Regions from separate parts of the Solibacillus sp. FSL K6-1126 genome, predicted to be linked through region 2. Evidence: a T-box and tRNA genes for the amino acid it is inferred to sense, from the RefSeq annotation. Region 2 holds a T-box; the other holds one or more tRNA genes.
What was found. The T-box of region 2 lies ahead of argS (arginine--tRNA ligase). A T-box ahead of a tRNA ligase gene usually reads a tRNA of that ligase, here a tRNA-Arg.
Positions count from the first base shown of each region.

Region 1: it has a tRNA-Arg gene. The T-box ahead of argS (arginine--tRNA ligase) is inferred to sense a tRNA for this amino acid. The anticodon was not compared.

Region 1 covers NZ_JBBOPD010000001.1:336,181-346,166, forward strand. The annotation lists rRNA gene MHH44_RS01630 (23S ribosomal RNA) at 1-1,847, shown strand, start outside; rRNA gene rrf (5S ribosomal RNA) at 1,934-2,049, shown strand; tRNA gene MHH44_RS01640 (tRNA-Val) at 2,059-2,134, shown strand; tRNA gene MHH44_RS01645 (tRNA-Thr) at 2,144-2,219, shown strand; tRNA gene MHH44_RS01650 (tRNA-Lys) at 2,226-2,301, shown strand; tRNA gene MHH44_RS01655 (tRNA-Gly) at 2,352-2,426, shown strand; tRNA gene MHH44_RS01660 (tRNA-Leu) at 2,431-2,519, shown strand; tRNA gene MHH44_RS01665 (tRNA-Arg) at 2,547-2,623, shown strand; tRNA gene MHH44_RS01670 (tRNA-Pro) at 2,647-2,723, shown strand; tRNA gene MHH44_RS01675 (tRNA-Ala) at 2,732-2,807, shown strand; tRNA gene MHH44_RS01680 (tRNA-Ser) at 2,827-2,919, shown strand; tRNA gene MHH44_RS01685 (tRNA-Asp) at 2,946-3,021, shown strand; tRNA gene MHH44_RS01690 (tRNA-Phe) at 3,032-3,107, shown strand; tRNA gene MHH44_RS01695 (tRNA-Ile) at 3,114-3,190, shown strand; tRNA gene MHH44_RS01700 (tRNA-Asn) at 3,200-3,275, shown strand; tRNA gene MHH44_RS01705 (tRNA-Glu) at 3,278-3,349, shown strand; gene MHH44_RS01710 (hypothetical protein) at 3,464-3,727, shown strand; gene MHH44_RS01715 (cupin domain-containing protein) at 4,296-5,420, opposite strand; gene MHH44_RS01720 (fumarylacetoacetate hydrolase family protein) at 5,478-6,428, opposite strand; gene MHH44_RS01725 (FAD-dependent monooxygenase) at 6,668-7,882, shown strand; gene MHH44_RS01730 (IclR family transcriptional regulator) at 7,912-8,673, opposite strand; gene MHH44_RS01735 (DinB family protein) at 8,726-9,235, shown strand; gene MHH44_RS01740 (MBL fold metallo-hydrolase) at 9,365-9,986, shown strand, end outside.
Region 2 covers NZ_JBBOPD010000001.1:1,578,703-1,588,688, forward strand. The annotation lists gene MHH44_RS07625 (iron-containing alcohol dehydrogenase) at 1-449, shown strand, start outside; gene MHH44_RS07630 (class I adenylate-forming enzyme family protein) at 526-2,049, shown strand; gene MHH44_RS07635 (3-hydroxyacyl-CoA dehydrogenase) at 2,191-2,952, shown strand; gene MHH44_RS07640 (enoyl-CoA hydratase/isomerase family protein) at 2,965-3,759, shown strand; gene MHH44_RS07645 (CaiB/BaiF CoA transferase family protein) at 3,837-4,946, shown strand; gene yidC (membrane protein insertase YidC) at 5,151-5,912, shown strand; T-box leader at 6,387-6,606, shown strand; gene argS (arginine--tRNA ligase) at 6,644-8,323, shown strand; gene MHH44_RS07660 (alpha/beta fold hydrolase) at 8,474-9,325, shown strand; gene MHH44_RS07665 (hypothetical protein) at 9,347-9,986, shown strand, end outside.

The DNA of each region.
Region 1 (9,986 bases), 1.2 Mb from region 2:
GCGTTGCTTAGACAACCAGGATGTTGGCTTAGAAGCAGCCATCATTTAAAGAGTGCGTAATAGCTCACTGGTCGAGTGACGCTGCGCCGAAAATGTATCGGGGCTAAACGATTCACCGAAGCTGTGGATGCATACTTTGAGTATGCGTGGTAGGAGAGCGTTCTAACAGCGTTGAAGTCAGACCGGAAGGACTGGTGGAGCGGTTAGAAGTGAGAATGCCGGTATGAGTAGCGAAACATGGGTGAGAATCCCATGCACCGTATGACTAAGGTTTCCTGAGGAAGGCTCGTCCGCTCAGGGTTAGTCGGGACCTAAGCCGAGGCCGATAGGCGTAGGCGATGGACAACAGGTTGATATTCCTGTACCACCTCCTCACCGTTTGAGAAATGGGGGGACGCAGTAGGATAGGGTAAGCACGCCGTTGGTTGCGCGTGTTCAAGCAGTAAGGCGTGTATGTAGGCAAATCCGCATACTATAACGTTGAGCTGTGATGACGAGCTCGTATGAGCGAAGTTCCTGATTTCACACTGCCAAGAAAAGCCTCTATCGAGGTGAGAGGTGCCCGTACCGCAAACCGACACAGGTAGTCGAGGAGAGAATCCTAAGGTGTGCGAGAGAACTCTCGTTAAGGAACTCGGCAAAATGACCCCGTAACTTCGGGAGAAGGGGTGCTTCTTTGGGTGCATAGCCTAGAGAAGCCGCAGTGAATAGGCCCAGGCGACTGTTTAGCAAAAACACAGGTCTCTGCAAAACCGTAAGGTGACGTATAGGGGCTGACGCCTGCCCGGTGCTGGAAGGTTAAGAGGAGCGGTTAGCGCAAGCGAAGCTGTGAATTGAAGCCCCAGTAAACGGCGGCCGTAACTATAACGGTCCTAAGGTAGCGAAATTCCTTGTCGGGTAAGTTCCGACCCGCACGAAAGGCGTAACGATCTGGGCACTGTCTCAACGAGAGACTCGGTGAAATTATAGTACCTGTGAAGATGCAGGTTACCCGCGACAGGACGGAAAGACCCCGTGGAGCTTTACTGTAGCCTGATATTGAATTTTGGTACAACTTGTACAGGATAGGTAGGAGCCAGAGATCTCGGAGCGCCAGCTTCGAAGGAGGCGTCGGTGGGATACTACCCTGGTTGTATTGAACTTCTAACCCATGCCCCTTAGCGGGGTAGGAGACAGTGTCAGGCGGACAGTTTGACTGGGGCGGTCGCCTCCTAAAGAGTAACGGAGGCGCCCAAAGGTTCCCTCAGAATGGTTGGAAATCATTCGTAGAGTGTAAAGGCATAAGGGAGCTTGACTGCGAGACCTACAAGTCGAGCAGGGTCGAAAGACGGGCTTAGTGATCCGGTGGTTCCGCATGGAAGGGCCATCGCTCAACGGATAAAAGCTACCCCGGGGATAACAGGCTTATCTCCCCCAAGAGTCCACATCGACGGGGAGGTTTGGCACCTCGATGTCGGCTCATCGCATCCTGGGGCTGTAGTCGGTCCCAAGGGTTGGGCTGTTCGCCCATTAAAGCGGTACGCGAGCTGGGTTCAGAACGTCGTGAGACAGTTCGGTCCCTATCCGTCGTGGGCGTAGGAAATTTGAGAGGAGCTGTCCTTAGTACGAGAGGACCGGGATGGACATACCGCTGGTGTACCAGTTGTCTTGCCAAAGGCATCGCTGGGTAGCTATGTATGGACGGGATAAGTGCTGAAAGCATCTAAGCATGAAGCCCCCCTCAAGATGAGATTTCCCATTACGCAAGTAAGTAAGACCCCTGAAAGACGATCAGGTAGATAGGTTCGAGGTGGAAGTGCGGTGACGCATGCAGCTGACGAATACTAATCGGTCGAGGACTTAACCACATTTTATTGCTCAATTCAATGAAACGTTTATCCAGTTTTGAAAGAATGAAATTCTTTTACATAGGCTTATTTAAAGCCCACTATAGTGAAGTGATGATGGCAAAGAGGTCACACCCGTTCCCATACCGAACACGGAAGTTAAGCTCTTTAGCGCCGATGGTAGTTGGGGGCTTCCCCCTGTGAGAGTAGGACGTCGCTTCGCTAGAATATTGGAGGATTAGCTCAGCTGGGAGAGCACCTGCCTTACAAGCAGGGGGTCGGCGGTTCGAGCCCGTCATCCTCCACCATTTCTAAATGCCGGTGTAGCTCAGTTGGTAGAGCAACTGACTTGTAATCAGTAGGTCGAGGGTTCGACTCCTTTCGCCGGCACCATTTAGAGAGCCATTAGCTCAGTTGGTAGAGCATCTGACTTTTAATCAGAGGGTCGAAGGTTCGAGTCCTTCATGGCTCACCAGTTTTATAAAATTATACATACTGTCAGAATAAATAGATCTTAAGCATTTTGCGGAAGTAGTTCAGTGGTAGAACACCACCTTGCCAAGGTGGGGGTCGCGAGTTCGAACCTCGTCTTCCGCTCCAAAATGCCGGGGTGGCGGAACTGGCAGACGCACAGGACTTAAAATCCTGCGGTGAGTGATCACCGTGCCGGTTCGATTCCGGCCCTCGGCACCATTTTATAATTCTTATCTCTAATAATGCGCGCCCGTAGCTCAATTGGATAGAGCGTCTGACTACGGATCAGAAGGTTGTGGGTTCGACTCCTGCCGGGCGCGCCATAATATATTTTTACTGACATATTCGGAATGTAGCTCAGCTTGGTAGAGCACTTGGTTTGGGACCAAGGGGTCGTAGGTTCGAATCCTGTCATTCCGACCATTATTAATGGGGCCTTAGCTCAGCTGGGAGAGCGCCTGCCTTGCACGCAGGAGGTCAGCGGTTCGATCCCGCTAGGCTCCACCATTTATATTTTATTCCCTTTGGAGGTATACCCAAGTCTGGCTGAAGGGATCGGTCTTGAAAACCGACAGGCGGGTAACACCGCGCGGGGGTTCGAATCCCTCTACCTCCTCCATTTTTAATATTTTTACTTTAGATGTTGGTCCCGTGGTGTAGCGGTTAACATGCCTGCCTGTCACGCAGGAGATCGCCGGTTCGATCCCGGTCGGGACCGCCATTTTTTTTATGGGTTTGTAGCTCAGTTGGTAGAGCATTAGATTGAAGCTCTAAGTGTCGGCGGTTCGATTCCGTCCAAACCCACCATACTATGGGCCTATAGCTCAGCTGGTTAGAGCGCACGCCTGATAAGCGTGAGGTCGATGGTTCGAGTCCATTTAGGCCCACCATAGTATTATTCCGAAGTAGCTCAGTTGGTAGAGCATCCGGCTGTTAACCGGCAGGTCGCAGGTTCGAGTCCTGCCTTCGGAGCCATTGGCCCGTTGGTCAAGTGGTTAAGACACCGCCCTTTCACGGCGGTAACACGGGTTCGAATCCCGTACGGGTCATATACACTTGAAAGAAAACACATTGCAGATTTTGCAATGTGTTTTTTGTTATTTTAAAAATGAATTCAACATAGGGAATTATTTGAAATACTGAATGTTAAGGAGTTTGAAGAAATGAGTATGATAGTCTATATAGGCTTTAATTTTCCGATAAAACTAAATGAAGGTGATGTAGAACATGAATATGAAGTTGACTATGTTTGCCCCGATGCAGAACATCTTAACATAGTTAAACAAAAGCATTTTACGACACCCTATATCTTTGAGATTTTACAATTTGCAAATCCTATTTGGGAATTGACGGACTATAATAAGGCTTATTCTCCACATAACTATGAAAAATCCAAAAAAATTTTCTCGATTTGTGTCATTATCTAAAAGAATTGCTCCCGAAAGGTGATATTTGTGAAATATACATCTGCTGGGACGGAGAAGAAAATGAAGACCTTGAAGTTGAATTGAAGATTAATTTAAATGATTTACAAATTGAAGCCATTGAAATATATGAAAAGTGCTTTATTCGTGTAGAAAACTAAAGGTTAAATTAGAGTATGAGTATTGTCATGAAAGGAAAATAATTAGAGGAACTTAATTTGTTGAGCTCCTCTAATTATTTATTTCAAAGTCAACAATTAAATTTAACAGAGCCTTTTATTTAGTAAAGGGCCATCAATAAAAATGAAGGTTACCTGATAGACTGTCCAGCTGTAATGAGCGATACAAATAGTAAATCATACAGCTATTACAACTTTATACTTTAATAAAAAACATCCTACAGACAAATCGCTTTCGGCATGGACGATTTATCGATGTAGGATGTTTTTTGAGATATATTATAAAAGGGATGCGTGGAAAATTGTTCAAAGTTCAATTGTTATACTATGTGATTATAAATGATGAATTTTATGTTCTATAAAAATTGGGCAGAATTTTTATAGATGCTGCATTAACGGAATGCAGCTTTAAATTCTCCAGTCACTTCCTGGTGACCATTATTCGACTCATACGCTTGCTCGATCTCTAATTCAAAACGATCCATAATCGGAATATCGTTTACAGAGAATAAGTACGAATCTTTTGAAGCATAGTGCTCATACCAAGCCCAGTTTGGAACGACAAAGTAATCGCCTTTTTTCCAGTCAAAGCGTGTACCGTTAATAACTGTATAGCCTTCACCTCTATGCACTTGATAAACAGTAGAATGCGTATGGCGTAAAGCTTTTGTATGCATGCCAGCTGGTAAGTGCTGCATACGTGTACCTAATGTCGGGTTGGCTGCTTTACCTGTAGAAGGATTAATATATTCAACAGCAAAACCATGATGCGGGTCTGGATCAAATGACATTAAGCCTTTAATTCCTTCAACCGTACGATCCCATTTGTAGTTGGCTAGTGGTGCTACTGTATACTTGTCATCACCGACAGGGCGTACCATTCCTCCACGATAACGCTTTTCCGTGAAATTATCCGGAATATTCGGCTCTTGCAAACCGCCTTCATAAGGATCGAAGAAAGTACCGCCGATTCCGTATAAAGTCGGGATATCCAGCGCGTCTGTCCATAGCATCGGCTCATCGCCAACGTGCTCATGACCGTGCCATAATCCTTTAGGAGTAATTAAAAAGTCGCCTTCCTCCATGAAAATACGTTCGCCTTGTACAATTGTGTAGGCGCCTTGTCCTTCAGAAATAAAGCGCAACGCTGATTGAGAGTGACGGTGAGAAGGGGCTTTTTCACCCGGCAGCAGCATTTGTACGGCTACATAAATCGTTTGTGTAGTTGATGCCCACCCCCAAGGCTGACGATATGTTAATCCCGGGTTTTGGAAATAGATTGCACGACGTTCTCCGCCACGATCTGGTGTAAAGATTTGTGCTGCTTCGCCCATTTTCTTTTTAATTAATTCATCACTCCAAAGGTAAGCTTGTGCTTGTGGCTTTGGTGTATGATTCATAATTTCCGGAATGGCTTCCCAAAGTGGACCTAAATGATATTGTTCAATATCTTTCGTAAAATCTTTTACCGTGTCACTTTTCATAAACTCTTTTACTTCTTCTGATACTCCTGCCATACATCTTCACTCCTTTAATAGTAATTGTGCATAAAGAATACTAGACCGTATTGAAGGTTATACACTTACTGGCACATTTGCAGCTGCTACTTTATTTTCCAGTGCACCAACTTTATCAATTTCGATGCGGACAACATCGCCGTCTTTCAAGAAAGTCGGAGGATTCATAGCAACGCCAACCCCACCTGGAGTACCTGTTAAAATTACATCACCCGGCTCTAATGTCATTAAGTTAGAAAGGAAAGCAACTAGCTTTTGTACAGAAAATACTAAGTTAGCCGTATTCGTTTGCTGGCGTACTTCGCCATTCACTGTCAATACAACAGATAACCCTGATGGATCCGGTAATTCATCAGCTGTTAATAAATAAGGTCCCATCGGTGCAGAACCGTCTACTGTTTTACCTTGCAGCCATTGTAATGTACGACGTTGGATATCACGATAAGTCACATCGTTCGTAATTGTATAGCCGGCTACGTAATCCAGGGCGTCTTCTTCTGAAACATTACGGGCTTGTTTACCAATAACAAATGTAAACTCTGCTTCATAATCAAGCTGTTCAGAAATCGGATAGAATGGAATATCATCATCAGGCCCTAAAAGTGTATTTGCAAATTTAGCGAAAATAACTGGATGTGTTGGTAACTCACGGCCCATTTCCAGAATATGCTCACGGTAATTGTGACCTACACAAATGATCTTTCCTGGATTTAATACTGGTGCTCCAACATGTACTTCGTTACGATCAAAAACCGCTTTTGTAATAGAAGCGTTTGGATTCTCTAAAATGAAGTCGACAGCTTGTTGCGCCAATTCAATAGATTTTTTCCCGCCTTCATAAATACCATCTGTAGTTGCCGGCACATAAGCATGGGCAATCTCCTTATAACGATATTCACCTTCTGCTTGAAGTTTTGCTTCAAAAGCATGGTTTAAATCGATTACTTGTTCCTTCACAATCGCTCCAGCACGTGTAATACCGTTCACTGTATAGTTGACTAATTTCATAATTATCCCCCTTTATCGAAATAGAATACAAAGTTCTCTATTTAAAGAAAATATAAAGTACTTTAGGTAGTAAAGTCAATATTTTTCAGAAAAATCTTTTAAATAAGTGATTTAGGACCTATTAAAAGCAATTAATTATCAGTAAATTTAGAAATATTATTGACAAATGTTTCTCTTTTACGTTACATTTTCATTATAAGTAAACAAAGTTCTCTATTTATAGAATCGGAGGTAATGATATGACAAATATTAGTGATGTAATTGTAGTTGGTGGGGGAATTGGCGGTTTAGCGACAGCGCTTTCAATAGTACAACGCACAGATAAAACGGTAGCAGTATTAGAACAAGCACCTGCATTCGGAGAAATAGGAGCAGGTATCCAATTAGCACCTAACGCACTGCATGTATTGGACCAATTAGGTGTTAAAGAAGAAATATTAAATGTAGCGGTCGTACCGAAGCGCTTAGTGCTAAAAGATATTTATACGGCAAAGGAATTAGCTGTACTTGATTTGACTGACGGTTTCCAGGAGCGTTTCAAGCAGCCGTACGTTGTATTGCACCGCTCGGATCTACACCGTGTTTTATATGAAGCATGTTTGAAAAATAACCGTATTTCATTTAAAAACGATGAGCAAATCCAAACAGTATCACAAACGCCAGGTCAAGTAACGATTACAAACCAACGTGGTGAGTCCTATACAGCAGAAGCAGCAATCGGGGCAGATGGTATTAAATCAAATGTACGTAAGCTATTTTCTCAAGACGAAATGATCTGTTCGGAATATGTAGCATACCGTGGGACATTACCGATTGAAGAGATTACTGCTGAAGGCGATATTGCAATGGATGATGTGATTATGTGGATTGGACCGAACTTACACTTAGTACAATATCCTGTTCGTCGCGGTGAGTTATATAATCAAGTCGTTGTTTTCAAAACATATGACTATAAACCGGAAGGCGACTGGGGGACTCCGGAAGAAATGCAACAACGCTTTGAAGGTGCACATCCGGATGTAGAGCGTGCGTTAAAGTATATTTCGACTCAATTCCGCTGGCCGATGTTCCACCGTCTGCCAATAGAAAACTGGACAGATGAAAATGTAACACTATTGGGAGATGCAGCTCACCCGATGCTCCAATATTTAGCACAAGGCGGTGCACAGGCACTTGAAGATGCATATGTATTAGGAGAAGCTTTAGAAAATGAAGCAACGTACAATGAAGCATTTTTACGTTATCAAAAAGAGCGCCAACCGCGTTCAGCAATGGTACAAAATTCAGCACGTCGCTGGGGTGAAATTATTCATGCAGATACAGCTGACGACCTTGACCGTGCGCTTGTGTTGTTACGTGATCATTTATTCGGCAGTCACAAGGAAACAAACTATGATGTAGCAGACTTTTTATATAATTACTTCAACACACGCAAAAGTGAAGTTAAGAGCTGAATAACGGAAAATTAAAAAGAGAAAGGGGATTAGTTCCCTTTCTCTTTAAAGCCATATACAGTCGACATTTCTTTACTCATATCAATAATTTGCTGCATCATTTCAGATGAAGTGTCTGTAGGTACGTCCTCTTCAAAGCCAACAACTGTGATGGCACCGACAAGCTCATTTTTGTAATTGAGTATTGGTAAACCGATAGAGGAAACATGACGGACAAGAGGCTCATGTGCAAACGAAAACCCGTTTTTGCGAATTCCTTTCAGCTCGCGTTGAAAAGCCGCAACATCAAAATTGGCAAGTTCATTTTGCTGAGCTTCAATCCAGTTCGTAATTTCCAAGGAATTAGCATAGGCCGCAAAAATTTTTCCTGTAGATGAATTAATCGGCAGTTTCGTACCGACTTGCGCACCGATACTTAAGCCAAAATTCGTATTCCAAATATTTGTGATAACCGGGGAATCATTTACCCAAAGCGATAGCAATGTCGTCATATTTGTGAGATTGCTAAGTTCTTTAAAATAGGGTGTAAGGCGTTCGATAAAATCGTCGTTTTGCATGGCAGCATTCCCGTATTCCAAAAATTTATAGCCGAGTGAATAGCTACCCGTCTTTTGATCACGATAAAGCAAATCTAACTGGATAAGTGTATTTAAATATTTATAGAGATTACTTTTAGAAATGCCTGTTTGTTCCTGAATATCGGAAAAACGTAGTGGGTGGTCGCTTTGCGCAACGACATCGATAATTTGAATACCTAATGCTAATGATCCGATTGTAGTACTGCTTGACATAGTATTCTATTCACCTTTCTTAAAAAGTCATTCAAAATAAGGAGATTATATCATGAAAACTAATGTTATGGAAAAGAAGTTTGAAAGTTTTGAGAAAAGCATCAATAGTATGGTTGATCTAATAAGTATAACAGAGACGGGAGTGCTGTATAAAAAACCATCCAAAGAAAAATGGTCGGTTATGCAAATCGCTACACACATCATCGAAGCAATCGAGTTTTGGGTAGCTGACTTAGAGGCACTCCTAGTCGTACCAGGAGCGAAATGGGGACGTAACCATGAACATGTCCGTCGTTTAGCTGCGGTAGATGAAAATTATGTAGCGACTGTTTCAAAGGAAAAAGCGATTGAAAGGCTCAATGCGCTCATTCCTTTAGTGAACGAAAGCTTTGCAAAAGTGCAACAGGAAGATTTAGAAAAAACTGCACCTAGCTACAACCCGAATTTTGATGGCAAGCCGTTATCATTTTTAATCAACCATCTAATTATTTTGCATACTGAAAGTCACGTAGGGCAGATGCAGCGTCATTTAGAATTGGTACAGCCGCAAAAAGTAGAGTAAGAGTCGGAAGTATCCACTGTTTGATGTGCGTATAGTAAGGTATTATAAAGATACAATAGAGAGGGCTGTCTGGAATGGATTTCGGGGCATGCCCTTTCTGCGTATAAAACAGTGGAAGCAGGTGGAAAAGTGGATGCAATAATAAAAACAGGGAATAAAGCAGTCTATCCGATTATTTTCCCTTCTGACTATAGTGGATTGGGGAGTATTAACTGTTATGTCTACCAAAATGGAAAAGACTATACATTAATCGATGCGGGCATTAAAAATGAGGAATTTGAGCAGTTTTTTTATCGTAAATTGAAAGAATATAATATAGAAATTAATCAAATTACCGGTATTATTTTAACTCATTTTCATAATGATCATATCGGGGTAGTAAATCAAATTACGAATGATTACCCGATTCCTGTCTATGCCAGTGAAATTGCCATTCCTCGTTTGAAGTGTGAGCATGATTATTTACAGCAGAAGCTTAGCTTTTACTATGATTTGTATGAGCAATACGGGGTACCAGAATTTGGACGTGAACGAATGGCAAAAATGGAGAATACCCTTCAAAATAAAGAACAGGTGATGATCTATCCGCCGATTATGAAACTGGAAGACGGGCAAGCAATCGGAGGATTACGCGTAATGGCTGCTCCTGGGCATTCACCGGACTCAATTTGTTTGTTTGATGAGGAGACAGGATGGTTATTCGCGGGGGATTTTTTATTGGCTACTGGTATGACGAATGCTTTAATCGATC
Region 2 (9,986 bases):
GTGCGAATATGCTACAAGCAAGTGCAATGGCTATTACAAGTTTCCAATCGGCGATGGCCAATATCCCAATCCACAATATAGCCCATACGTATGGCGCGAAGTACGGCATTCCACATGGGCTGGCAAATGCAGTTCTCATGCCGAGTGTAATGAAAAATATGCCGAGCATGTATTTACCGAAAGTGAATGCATTTGCACCTGCACTGGGAATTATTCCAAACGCAGAAAATCCGCAAGATACATTGGATGAGTGCATAAATGTAATTGTTGACTTAAGAAATGCAGTAAATCTGCCGCCAAGCTTTGACGAGTTTAATATTGATGCGGCAGATATTCCGCAACTTGTGCCTGCTGTTCAAAACGATCCTTCGTCGTTAAGTTTCCGTATTCCTGATGACATCATTGTAAACGTTTCTAAAGAAGTAATCAGTTCTAAAGTAAGTATTTAATTTAAAGAAAGCGCTCTTGAGGAAAGGGGGGCCTCCTTTCCTTTGATCGAAAATTTGAAAGTAGGAGGTTACTATTATGAATATTGTTGAATTGCTTACTTCAACAACTTCCCGTTTGCCAGATCAACCTGTCATCCACTTCAAAAGAGCTCTACTTACTTATAAAGAATTACAAGATAAAGTTTACAATATCGCTGCAGGATTGAAAGATCAGGGTGTCACAAAAGGTGCGAATGTGGCATTAATGATGACAAATCGTCCGGAATATATTATTACGTATTTTGCTATTTTAGCAAATGGAGGTACGGTCGTTCCGATCAACCCTACATTTAAAGAGCAGGAAGTAACATATATCGTAAACGATTCGGAAGTTGAATTGTTGATTATTGAAGATACGGCGAAACCGGTTATCGAAAACGCAATGGATCAATTCAAAACAGTCAAAACAATTATTAATTACGGTGATCATGTAGATGAACGATATTTATCATGGCATCAGCTAGATACATCTGCCTCTATTTCAGAAATTGTCCCCCTTCATGAATCTGACGTCGCACAAATCATCTATACTTCCGGTACAACCGGTAATCCGAAAGGCGCCATGATAACACACGGTAATTTAAACTGGATGGCGATTACAGCAGCCGTATACAACCAGTTAGTTCCAAGTGATCGTGTCCTATGTGTATTACCATTGTTCCATGCTTATGCAAAACTTCAAGGCTTCCTGGCACCGATAGCTCATGGATGTGCAATCTATTTGGAAGAACGTTTCCACCCGGTTGAAACATTAAAAGCGATTGCCGAACATGAAATTACAATATTTTTAGGTGTGCCGACAATGTATGCCTTTTTTGCTCAGGTTCCTCATTTAGTAGAGCAACTGGACTTCTCAAAATTACGGACAGCTGGTTCAGGTGGGGCAAGTTTACCAGCGGAGCTATTGCATAAGACGAATGAATCGTTCGGTGTCAGTATTTCTGAAGGATATGGTTTAACCGAAAGTACGGTCATGCTGATGACAACACACCGAAGCTTACCGAAAAAAGTCAATTCAGTCGGGATGCCATTACCGGGAATCGATTTGAGACTGGTAGATCCCGAAGGCAATGAAGTAGCCAATCATGAAGTAGGCGAAATCTTATTTAGAGGGCCGAATATGATGAAGGGGTACTACAAGAAGCCGGACGAGACCGCAAATACGATTAGGGACGGCTGGTTGTATACAGGAGACTTGGCGTACCGTGATGAAGAAGGCTATCACTTTATCGTTGACCGTAAAAAGGACATCATTATTCGTGGCGGGTTTAATATTTATCCTCGTGAAATAGAGGAGCTGCTCTATCAGCACCCGGCGGTCGTAGAATGCTCTGTAATCGGCAGACCGGACCCGGTATTCGGTGAAAAAACGGTAGCGTATGTCGTATCGAAAGACACCGAGCTAATAGAAGATGATGTTCGTGAATACTGCAAAGCGAAACTTGCCGAATACAAAGTGCCGGATTATATAATTTTCATTGAAGAAATTCCAAAGTCCGGAACAGGTAAAATTCTGAAGACCGCTTTGAAAGACTTAGACAAAAACGCAATGCCTAAATAAGAAGCGTCGGCTGGTCGGAGTTCATAAACTTCAGTACATGAACTAGAACGCAGATTATGTCGTTATGGACGAGCCGCTTATTGCGTAGCCCTAAATGACAAATAGGTTAATGATTGAACAGGAATAAGGAGGGGTTAATAGATGAATTTTGACCAAAAGGCAATTATCGTGACGGGTGGAGGATCTGGTTTAGGTGAAGCAACTGCCCGAAAGATTGCATTTGCTGGAGGCTATCCTATCATATTGGACTTAAACGAAGAAAAGGGGCAAGCGGTAGCCGATGAATTGAATGGTTTATTTTTTAAAACGAATGTTGTGAAGGAAGAAGACGTACAGGCAGCAATTAACGGTACAGTAGAAAAATACGGTTCGATCCAAGGTGTTGTGAATTGTGCAGGTCTTGGTACTTCAACACGTGTAGTGGGCAGAAAAGGTGTATTCCCATTAGATGAATTTAATTATATTATCCAAGTTAATTTAGTTGGTACATTTAATGTCATCCGTTTAGCTGCAGCTGCCATGATGACAAATGAACCGAATGAACACGGGGAACGCGGGGTTATTGTGAATACAGCTTCTGTCGCGGCGTTCGATGGACAAATCGGTCAGGCTGCCTATTCTGCATCCAAAAGTGGAATCGTAGGGATGACATTACCAATCGCAAGGGACTTGGCTAGCTATGGCATCCGCGTTATGACGATTGCACCGGGAATTTTCGATACACCTTTAATGAACAGTGCGCCTCAAGCAGTTAAGGAAGCGTTAGGAAAACAAATTCCATTCCCGTCCCGTTTAGGGGAAGCGGATGAATATGCCCATTTAGTAACGGCCATTTTTGAAAATCCAATGTTAAATGGTGAAACGATTCGACTCGATGGAGCGATTCGCATGGCCCCAAGATAAGGAGGATGACGGATGAACCTTGAAACAATGACGATTGAGAAGCTTGACTACGGTGTACACGTCGTAACAATTTATAATCCGCCTGCCAATACATTAAATGCAGGAATTCAGCAGGACTTAGTGCAACTGATAGAGGAAGTCGAAAAAAATCCGGCAATCCGGGCCATTGTGTTCAAATCGGCCAACCCGAAAATCTTTATTGCAGGTGCAGACCTGGGTACAATGGGCAGCTCTGATGATAACGTGGATTTTGCTGAAAGTTCAAAACATGTGCAGGGTATTTTCAACCGGTTGGAAGCATTGCGGGTACCAACTATTGCAGCAATAAATGGTCATGCATTAGGCGGTGGCTGTGAATTCGTGCTTGCATGCGACTTCCGTATAATGGGTGGCGGCACAATCGGATTAACGGAAGCATCATTGGGATTATTGCCTGGTGCTGGCGGTACACAGCGTATGACGAGATTAGTAGGCGGAGCAAAAGCGCGCGAATTAATGTATTTAAGCAAACGTTTAAAAGCAGAGGAAGCAGCAGCAATCGGCTTAATTACAGAAGCGGCAGCTCCGGAAGAAGTGGAAGAAAAAGCAATCGCATTTGCAACATCGCTTGCTCAAAGTGCCATTGGAGCAATCGGCCTCATTAAAAAGAGTATTTTAGCCGCGGAAGAATTGCCGTTAGAACAAGGGTTATTAGTAGAACGGGAAGCCTTCGCGAAAACATTTACTACAGGGGAAGTAAATGAAGGCATCCGCGCGTTCTTTGAAAAGCGCCCTCCAAATTTTTTGAAGCCAGTCACAAATCAATAAATGGAACATTTGGGGGCCGTGTTGAAAGTTCAGCTTTCAGTACGGCCTTTAATTTAATATGGAAGGATGAAAGATTTATGCTGTTAAAAGGATTAAAAGTGCTGGATTTCTCCACATTATTGCCAGGCCCGTTTGCGACGATGATGCTGGCGGATCTTGGAGCGGAAGTTGTTCATGTTACCAAACCGGTAGAAGAAGGGAAGCAATGGGGGCCGAATGAATATTTGCAGCGCTCTAAAAAGTCGCTGGCGGTTGATTTGAAGTCTCCGGAAGTAGTCAAATCGCTAAAGGAGCTATTAAAGGAGCAGCAATATGATATTGTAGTTGAGCAGTTCCGGCCTGGCGTGATGGCGCGCCTTGGTCTCGATTATGAAACGCTTAAAGCCATCAATCCTGGCTTAATTTACTGTTCCATTACAGGCTATGGTCAAACAGGTCTATATCGTGAGCGTGGCGGGCATGATATTAATTATGTATCCTTGTCGGGAGTGCAAGGCTACTCCGGCACGAAAGAAAATGGCCCGGCAAATATAGGTTTTCAGGTGGCCGACTTGGCAGGTGGATCAATGCATGCAGTGATCGGTATTTTATCGGCTGTCATTTATCGGGATAAAACGGGGATAGGGCAGCATCTTGATATTAGTATGACGGACTGCGCATTAACGCTAAATGCCTTATTTGCCCAGGATTATTTAGCAGAAGGAAAACCGCTGCCACGTGAAGAGCTAATTTTAAACGGCGGCTCGTTATATGGTTATTATGAAACGCTGGATGGTCGATACCTTTCTGTCGGCAGTCTTGAACCGAAATTCAGACAGCAGTTATGTCAGGCAATCGGTCATCCGGATTTACTTCCATTAGCGATGAGTAATAAACCGGAAGATATTGCAAAGATGAAAGAACAGCTGCAAAGTATTTTCCTGCAAAAGACGCTTGATGAATGGCAATCTATTTTCTTCGAAGTGGATGCTTGTGTTGAACCGGTATTGACCTTTGAAGAAACGGTTGCACATCCGCTTTTCAAGGACCGGGATATGTTTGTGGAAATAGCAAAGCCGGATGGAACAACCCAAAAACAAATTGCATGTCCGATTAAGTCCAATCTCTTCAAAGCTTCGTATGGGACAGTCGGAGTACATGCAGGAACACATAACAATGAAATTTTAGGAAGCCTGTTAAAGAAGTAGGGAATGCGATACGGATGAATACATGTATAAATATGTCTCCTAAACCGCATAACACCGGAGATCTGGGAGTGCAAGTGTAAAAAATATTAATTTTTATTGCGTTCATATTAAAAATACTTAATATTTATAAGAGTAATTACTGTTCTTTTTTTGAAAAATATTTTAAGATATAAACGAATTACAAGATTGTTGAGCAGGTGAACTATGAAAAACTTAAAACTTAGTGTTTTCCTTCTAACCGTTCCACTTTTACTGGCAGGTTGTGAGAGTGTTGAGAACAAAGAAGGCTTCTTCTATTCAACATTTGTACGTCCGATGGATTGGACACTAAACACATTTGGTGAATTATTTAACGGCAGCTATGGTTTGGCTATTATTGCTATTATTTTAATTATTCGTCTCGTACTAATGCCGTTTATGCTTAAAACTTACCGCAGTCAAGCTACAATGAAAGTGAAAATGGATTTTGTCCGCCCGCAAATGGAGGATATCCAGACACGTTTAAAAGCAGCAAAAACTCCGGAAGAAAGAATGACAGTTCAGCAGGAAATGATGTCGCTCTACAAAGAACATAATATTAATCCGTTAAATATGGGCTGCCTGCCAGCGCTTATACAAATGCCGATTATTATGGGCTTATACTATGCGATTTTATATTCAGCTGAAATTAAAACACATTCATTCCTATGGTTTGACCTTGGCTCTACAGATATTTGGATGACTGCAATCGCAGGTGTCGTTTATTTTGTACAAGCGAAAGTCTCGCTTCAAACCGTACCAGAAGCTCAGAAGAATCAAATGAAACTGATGATTTACGTATCGCCGATTATGATTGTCATTATTTCATTGTCTTCGATGGCTGCACTCCCACTGTACTGGGCAGTCGGAGGGTTATTCTTAATTGTCCAAACTTATATTGGACGCAAATTTTTCTCAAGCATCCCTGAAACTAAGGGAAATGAATAAATATAAGTTATGCCGCTGCTAAAGGCTTACTGAACTAAAACTACTGAGACAATGATTTCAGTAGTTTTTTTATGCGTTGCGATCAGAGTGAATTTATTTTCTAATAAACTTGAGGATTGTTCTAATATATTTTAAAAGCTTCTAATAAAAACCTCATTTTCTAATATAGTTGTCAGTTGTTCAAATAAGTGGTCAAGATTGTCGAATAAAGCGTCCAGTTGTTCTAATATGTCATAAGCATCTTCTAATAAACGTAGCAATTGTTCTAATAAAGGCAATTTCAGGTATTTGAAAGCCCCATTAGTAACGTGAAAACTTAGCATACTGACTATATTTCCGGTAATTTTCTAAAATATAGTCGCTATTGACTAATATCCACCTCAGATTATCTAATAACATCGGTTATTTAGTAGTTAAATTTACATACAATTTATATTGACATTGATTATCCTTAATGGATATAATTCAGTAAATTTAAATTCGATGAAAAAGACAGTAATTTACAATTGTTTTGGTAAGCGAGCTGGGGATTGGTGAGAGCCTGGTGCAAAATATGTAAATGAAGCGCACTTTGGAGAAGCAGTCTGAACATAAGTAGGACCTGCCGGGGAGTCACCTCGTTATTAATGGAAAGTGGTCACAATTTGTGGCAACTAGAGTGGTACCACGGGAATTTGAAGCTCTCGTCTCTATTTTTGAGACGGGGGCTTTTTATATTGGGAGGAGATAATATGTATAAAAAAATTGCATCAATTATTCAAGATGCTTTGCCGCACAAAATAATAACAAATACCGAAATTGAACAACTATTAGAAAGGCCAAAGTATCAGCATTTAGGGGATATAGCTTTCCCATGCTTTACGCTTGCTAAATCTTTAAAGAAAGCCCCAAATGTTATCGCTATAGAAATAGGCGACAATATTAAAAGTGATTTTATTCAGGAAGTTCATGTTGTTGGAGGCTATATAAATTTATTTTTAAATAAGTTACAGGTGACAAGAGACGTCATGGCCAAAATTATGATCGCTCACGAATCATATGGACAACAAGAAATACAGCAGAAGAATATCGTGATTGATTTTTCATCACCGAATATTGCAAAGCCATTCTCAATGGGGCATCTTCGTTCTACGGTCATTGGAAATGCTCTTGCAAATATTGCAGAAAAGAACGGATACAATGTCATTCGGATAAATCATCTTGGCGACTGGGGTACCCAATTCGGTAAATTGCTTGTGGCATTCCAATTGTGGGGAGAAAAAGAACGTGTTCAACAATCACCTATTGAAGAACTTTTGAAGCTATACGTGAAGTTCCATGATGAGGCAGAAACAAATGAATCCTTAAATGAGGAAGCAAGATCGGCATTTAAAGCGCTCGAAGATAATGATCCGCGGGCAATGGCATTATGGACCTGGTTTAAAAGTGCCTCACTACAAGAATTTAAGCAAATTTACGAGCAGCTTCATATTCAGTTTGATACGTATGAAGGGGAAGCTTTTTATAATGAAAAAATGCAGTCTGTTGTTGATGAATTAAAAAAGAAGCAATTACTCACAGAGTCGGATGGTGCGAATGTTGTTGAGCTTGAAGATATGCCACCTTGTTTAATAACAAAACAAGATGGTGCAACATTATATGCTACCCGTGATTTAGCCGCAGCTTTTTATAGACAGGCGCAATATGAACCATCCCAAGTTTTCTATGTGGTAGGGAATGAGCAAACACTGCATTTCAAACAAGTATTTCAAGTTATCTCAAAAATGGGCTATCCATGGTCGGGAAATCTGAAACATGTACCATTTGGAATGATGTTGAAAGATGGGAAAAAGATGTCCACACGTAAAGGCAGAGTCATTTTATTGAAGGATGTATTAAAAGAAGCAGTGGAAACAGCGTCGAGAAATATAGAGGAAAAAAATCCGACGTTAAATAATAAACAGAATGTTGCTGACCAAGTAGGGATTGGCGCGGTAATATTTAATGATTTAAAGAACTTCCGCTTAAACGATATTGAATTTTCATTACCTCAAATGTTGAATTTTGAAGGTGAAACAGGTCCTTATGTACAATACACGCACGCCCGGATCCATTCCATTTTAGAAAAAGCAAAGTATACAGCAAGTAATGAAGTAACGGTGATGGAATTAGAGAATTCAGCTTGGGAGGTTATTAAGCTGCTGCAACAATATCCTCAAGTAATTACAGATAGTTTCGAACAAGTAGATCCTTCCTTAATTGCGAAATATGTATTGCAATTAGCGCGGATATTCAATAAATATTATGCAAATACAAAGATTTTAGTGGAAGATGAACAGCTAGAAAGTCGTTTACAGTTATGTTTTGCAGTAGCAACCGTTTTAAAGGATGGTTTGAAGTTACTGGGAATAAAATCACCGGAAAGTATGTAAAGAATAAAATTTTCTTTGAACGATTTAAAAGTCAACAACAGTATTTAATCGATATTTAAATATAAAGATAAAAATATTAAATACTCATTGTATCCCCAGACCAACTATGCGAAAATTTATTAGAATATTGGAAAAATAAGGGGTGGGACTATGTGGGAACAGCAGCTAATTGAAACGAAGCGTGGAATTTTTGAAGTTTTTTCAAAAGGCGAAGGGAATCCGGTCTGTGTAACGCATTTATACAGTGAATTTAACGAAAACGGGAATCGCTTTGCGGAAATGTTTGTCCCGTATTATAAAGTGCATTTAGTGAACTTACGTGGCTGTGGAAAATCAACGGATGATGTGTCTGTTTTTAATTATGGCATGCACGATAGCGTAGAGGATCTGGAGGCAATACGTTTAGCATTAGGTTTTGATATATGGGGATTTGCCGGACATTCAACAGGCGGGATGCTGGCATTAAACTATGCTATTTTGCATCCGGAAAGTGTAGAATTTCTCGTAGCTGGCGGTCTTTGTGCTTCTGCAGAATATATGCATCATCCCGCAAGTATTTACTGCAAGGAAAATCCGAACAATAAAAGAATTCTTGAGATTTTAGCGATGCTTCGAGATCCATCTTCAACGGTCGAACAAAGAAGAGCGGGTTCTAAAGAATGGGCGCTTATGTCGTTATATAAAGAACAAAACTATGACAATATGATAAGTCGTCCGAACAGCGGAAAAACAGTTTCGAAAAGACTGGATTATTTTTCATATAAAGAGCTGCCCAACTTCGATTTGCGACCACAATTACCGGCTGTGAAAACAAGATCTTATATATACGGCGGTTTATACGATGCGCAATGTCCATATGAATTTGCAGTGGAAACAGCGGATTTAATGGCGAATGCGACATTGACGACATTTGCAGAAAGTAACCACCACCCGGTTATTGAAGAAGAAGAAAAGTTCTCGGAATTTGTGCGCAACCTATCTCAACTGCAATCCATCCGATAGTAAATATAGGAGTCATGCTATATGTATACAAAGAACGAAAGAGAAAATTATTTTCAAAATATAGTATCTAAGATTAAAGGAATCCAGGATGTGGAAGGCATTATCCAGTTAGGCTCTGGAACTATTGGCTACAGTGATCGATACTCTGATATTGATTTAATGATAGCAACGACAGAACAGGTAAGTTTGGCAAAAGATTTCATTAAAGCTGAGCTACAAAGGATGGGTGCTTTTTATATAAAGGAAGGAAAGTTCAGCGATGAGATTTTTTTACTTATACCTTTCTTTGAAAATGGACTAGAAATGAATTTATCTGTATTATCAACCACTCATCTGAATGTAAAATCCCCTTTATGGAAACTTGTTTTTGATCGTAATGGTGGAGTTCAGTCAAAAATGATTGAAGAAAATGAAAATTTTTTAAAGCAAGATCAGCCTTATATGAAAAAGTTCAATATTACATTTGAATATGCCTATCATTTGAGAAAGTTGCGTATTGAAGTTCGACGCGGGAATTTAATATATGCGATGAAGATGCTTGAAGTATTGCGGGAGTTGACGTTAACAGTCCAAATATTAAATGAACAAAAAAAGCTTCATCAATTTAAAGCCTACCATACATTAGAAAACGATTTTGTAACACAATTAATGGGTAGTTATC